Regions from separate parts of the Xenorhabdus sp. TS4 genome, predicted to be linked through region 2. Evidence: predicted binding sites of a transcription regulator. Region 2 holds the regulator's gene; the other holds the start of a gene.
What was found. Region 2 encodes PurR, which represses purine synthesis genes. Its sites were predicted from a motif close to CANGCAAACGTTTGCNTG; they were not measured.

Region 1 (2,425 bases), on a different contig from region 2:
TGCCCCTAAGCCAAAACCACAGTGGCCGGCTGACAAGACTGCCGCGTCGAAATTCTTGCCCATGATGCGGTAAGTGACGAAAACAGCATATAAAGCCATAACCACTGCTTGCACGGCAAGAATGATCAACATTGGCAGCGCAAGGGAAGCCAACTGCCACAGTTTCAGGCTCATCAATGCCATTGCCAGGAACAGCGATAAACTAACGTTACCCAAGACCGACACCGCTCGGTCAAAGACCCGATAAAAACCAAGCAGGGATAAGCCGTTACTGAGAATGACACCAACAAACAGGACACATACGAATGTCGGTAATTCAAAGGCTGTGCCTTGTAGCAGTTTCTCAATAAACTTACCGGCCAATAAGCAAATGGAAACCATAGCAATAGTTTCCACCATCACTAATGGCGTAATAAGCCGACCAGTATAAGGTTTCTCAAATGCCGTCGGCAGCTCGGTATCCTCAGCTCCCAATCCTGGAGTTTTGGTATTTTTCACCAACATGCGGGCAACTGGGCCGCCAATTAAGCCACCTAAAATCAGACCGAATGTTGCACATGCCATTGCCACTTCTGTAGCATTTTCAAAACCATAGCGTTCAGTGAATACCTTGCCCCAAGCGGCTCCTGTTCCATGCCCACCAGACAGTGTAATAGAGCCTGCCAGCAATCCCATTAATGGATCGAGACCAAGCATTTTCGCCAACGCAATGCCTACGGTGTTCTGTACAAATAACAGGCCAACAACCACGCAGACAAAAATGACCAAGAATTTTCCGCCTGCTTTCAGGCTGGCAAGGTTAGCGTTCAAGCCGATGGTGGCAAAGAACATCAACATGAGAGGCTCTTGGAGAGACAAGTCAAAACTGACTTCCCAACCCGTGGATTGTTTAACCGCCAGCAGAACTAGCGCAACCAATAATCCACCTGCGACTGGCTCAGGGATCGTATATTTCTCAAGGAATGGGACTGATTGTACGAGTTTTCTTCCTAGTAGCAAAACCAGTGTGGCAGCAACGAGCGTGCCATAAATATCCAGATGATACATCGATGTACCTCATCCATTGTTAATATTATGTGAATTTAATGTGACGTTATAATCATCCTATAAAAACGCCAAGAGCAGGTAAGGGTTGGATTAGAAAGAAAATTACGCATAAACACAAGTTAAAACATTTAAAAATGTGACGAAATTAATTTGTATTTCATTATGAAAACTTTAAGCAAACGATTGCTTTGATGATAAGAATCGTTAAAATGCACTTTTTGTCTATCTGGAATTTCACAATATGGTCAATTTACCCCGTGAATCCAATTCATCAGAAGTTCCCAATAAATCAAACAATGAACTTATCTATCGCCTGGAAGATAAACCACCGTTCCCACATGCCCTATTTGCTGCATGCCAACATTTACTAGCAATGTTTGTAGCTGTTATTACGCCAGCAATGCTGATTTGCCAGGCTCTGGGGCTTCCAGAACAGGATACCCAACGTATTATCAGTATGTCCCTGTTTGCTTCAGGTTTGGCATCACTTATTCAAATTCGCTCTTGGGGACCCATTGGCTCTGGATTACTTTCAATTCAGGGCACCAGTTTTAATTTTGTTGCTCCACTGATTATGGGTGGCTTAGCATTAAAAAATGGCGGTGCGGATATTCCCACCATGATGGCAGCTCTGTTCGGTACACTGATGCTCGCCTCAATGACGGAAGTGCTGCTTTCACGAGTGCTGCATTTAGCAAGACGGATCATTACACCGCTGGTATCCGGTATCGTGGTGATGATTATTGGCCTGTCGTTAATTCAAGTGGGGTTAACTTCGATTGGTGGCGGTTATTCTGCAATTCAAAACGGCACATTTGGCGCACCTGAAAACCTGCTGCTTGCAGGAACTGTTCTTGCCGTCATCGTGTTACTGAATCGCCAAAATAACCCTTACTTGCGTGTCGCTTCTCTGGTCATTGCCATGGCAGTGGGTTATCTGCTGGCCTGGTACATGGATATGTTGCCCGTTTCAACACCAAAAGAAGGTACACCAATCATCACCGTCCCTTCGCCACTCTACTATGGTTTGTCTTTTGACTGGAATCTGTTGATCCCACTGATTCTGATTTTTATGGTGACATCACTGGAAACGATTGGTGATATCACAGCTACCTCAGATGTCTCTGAACAGCCTGTCAGTGGTCCGCTCTATATGAAACGTATCAAGGGCGGTGTGCTGGCAAATGGCCTCAATTCTATGGTGTCAGCCGTGTTCAATACATTTCCAAACTCCTGTTTTGGCCAGAACAATGGTGTGATCCAGCTAACCGGTGTTGCCAGTCGCTATGTTGGTTACATGATTGCTTTAATGTTAATTCTATTGGGGCTGTTTCCCGCTGTGGCTGGTTTTGTACAACATATTCCTGAGCCTGTTCTG
Region 2 (2,425 bases):
TTATTTTATATAGCATGATTTTTACTTGTGAAACGGTAATATTTGCACCATGTTGTGAAAAAAATTGAAAGGAAGATATATGTGGTCTGAATACTCTCTGGAAGTCGTTGATGCTGTTGCCAGAACAGGAAGTTTCAGCGCGGCTGCATCAGAACTTCATCGTGTGCCTTCTGCTGTCAGCTATACGGTAAAACAGCTTGAAGAATGGCTGGCAGTACCTCTGTTTGAACGTCGTCATCGTGATGTTGATTTAACGGAAGCGGGGGCAATTTTTGTCAAAGAAGCGCGTTCTGTTATCAAAAAAATGAATCACACTCGGCACCAGTGCCAACAGGTTGCCAATGGTTGGCGGGGACAATTTAGTATTGCGGTTGATCAGGTAGTAAAACCAGAGCGAACGCTTCGGCTAATTTTGGATTTTTATCGCCATTTTCCAGATATTGAATTACTTATCTATCCTGAAGTTTTCAATGGCGTGTGGGATGCTTTGGTGGATGGACGGGTGGATGTCGCCATCGGAGCGACACGTGCTGCCCCTGTTGGTGAGCGATATAGCTTCAGGGATATGGGGTTCATGCCTTGGTTGTGTGTAGCCAGTCCTGAACACGAACTGGCAGTAATATCGGGAAAATTGAATGATGACCAAATGCGGCCTTATCCCAGTTTATGTCTTGAAGACACCTCACGCAGTTTGCCTAAGCGTGATACATGGGCTTTGGATAATCAGCGGAGACTGATTGTCCCTGATTGGGATGTTGGATTAAGTTGCTTGATGGATGGATTGTGTGTAGGTATGGTGCCTAAACACCGTGCGCAACCGCTGATCCGTAAAGGCAAGTTGATTACACTTGAACTTGAACAACCATTGCCTGACAGCCCATGCTGCTTAACATGGTCGCAAAAAAGCCATTCACCGGCATTAAGCTGGTTACTTGATTATCTGGGGGATAGCGAAACGCTTAATGCCGAATGGCTGCAAGAAAATTAACCGTCAGCGGCGATAATCGATAAAAGGTCCATCTGCAACAGAGCGCCGTTCAACAAGGCGTGGGTGGACTTCGATAGTTTGTGCATCCTCACGTTTATTGACGATCCTGTCCAGTAACATTGAAAAGGCCATTTGCCCTAAACGCTCTTTGGGTTGGTGGATGGTTGTTAATGCTGGCGTAAAATAGCGGGCATTGCGAATATTATCATAACCGATGATTGAAATGTCTTGTGGAACGCGTAATCCCAACTCATCGGCTGCACAAATTGCTCCCATAGCCATGACATCTCCACCACAAAAAACAGCAGTTGGACGATGTTTTTGATTCAGGATCTTGTACATAGCTTGATAACCGGACTCAGGTTCAAAATCACCTTGTACAATCCACTCATCCCGAATAGCGATATTGGCTTCTTTTAGTGCTTTAAGGAAACCTTGGTGGCGCCCTCCTCCAGTATTTCTTGCCAATGGCCCAGGAATAGATGCAATATCACGATGACCACGTTCAATGAGATAACGGCCAGCCAGGTAACCACCATGAAAGGCATTATCAATAATTGCATCGGTAAAATCGCCTCTGGATTCTCCCCAATCCATGACTACCATAGGAATATTACGATAGCCTTCCAACATGTTCAAAAGTTGCTCAGGATATTCTGAACACATTACCAGCAAACCATCTACTCGTTTTTGTGCCAGCATCGCGAGGTAAGCTTTCTGTTTATCAAGGTTGTTATGAGAATTACATAAAATCAATGTATAACCTTTGCTATAGCAGCTATTTTCAACCGATTCTATAATCTCAGCAAAGTAGGGTGCTTCACTTGATGTTGCCAGCAATCCAATGGATTTGGTGTGGTTAACTTTCAAGCTGCGGGCAACGGCACTGGGAGAATAGTTCAATTCTTTAATAGCGGCCCAAACTGCGGCCTTTGTATCTTCGGCGACGAAACGGGTTTTATTGATCACATGGGATACGGTTGTAGTCGAAACACCAGCGCGTTTAGCCACATCTTTAATCGTTGCCATGAAAAAAGGACTCCTGACCTTCTGGTCTAATTTATATACCCTTTATCTTTCTTGTCGGGTATAGCTATTTGTTAATCGTTTACCAATATATTTATATACAGGGTGATGGTTGGCAATAATTTAGCGGTAAACCTTGAATTTTGTCTGATCTAGCTCAAAAGTGAAAGCAATAATCGATGCTATAAAGAGTATGGATTAAATATTGCGGTATGATTTTTAGATAATATGGCAAATAACTGCTTAAAATTTAGGATGTTGAAGTGTCTTAATTTTCACATTGAGGATGTTCTATGGATACAGATCTGAAATTGGGATTATTGGCCGCCAGTAGTGCATTAATCATGATTGTTTTTCTGGGGAGCCTCTGCCTGATCTGATCAAGATCTAAAAGAAGAATTTGTAGTCCCA

Region 1: a site for PurR is predicted at 1,220-1,237, ahead of Xets_RS15040 (NCS2 family protein). Genes of this name have one in related genera too.

The regions. Positions count from the first base shown of each region.
Region 1 covers NZ_NKHQ01000076.1:18,906-21,330, reverse strand. Annotated here, with positions in the region: gene gltS (sodium/glutamate symporter) at 1-1,047, opposite strand, end outside; gene Xets_RS15040 (NCS2 family protein) at 1,289-2,425, shown strand, end outside.
Region 2 covers NZ_NKHQ01000079.1:60,116-62,540, forward strand. Annotated here, with positions in the region: gene punR (DNA-binding transcriptional activator PunR) at 80-988, shown strand; gene purR (HTH-type transcriptional repressor PurR) at 992-2,017, opposite strand.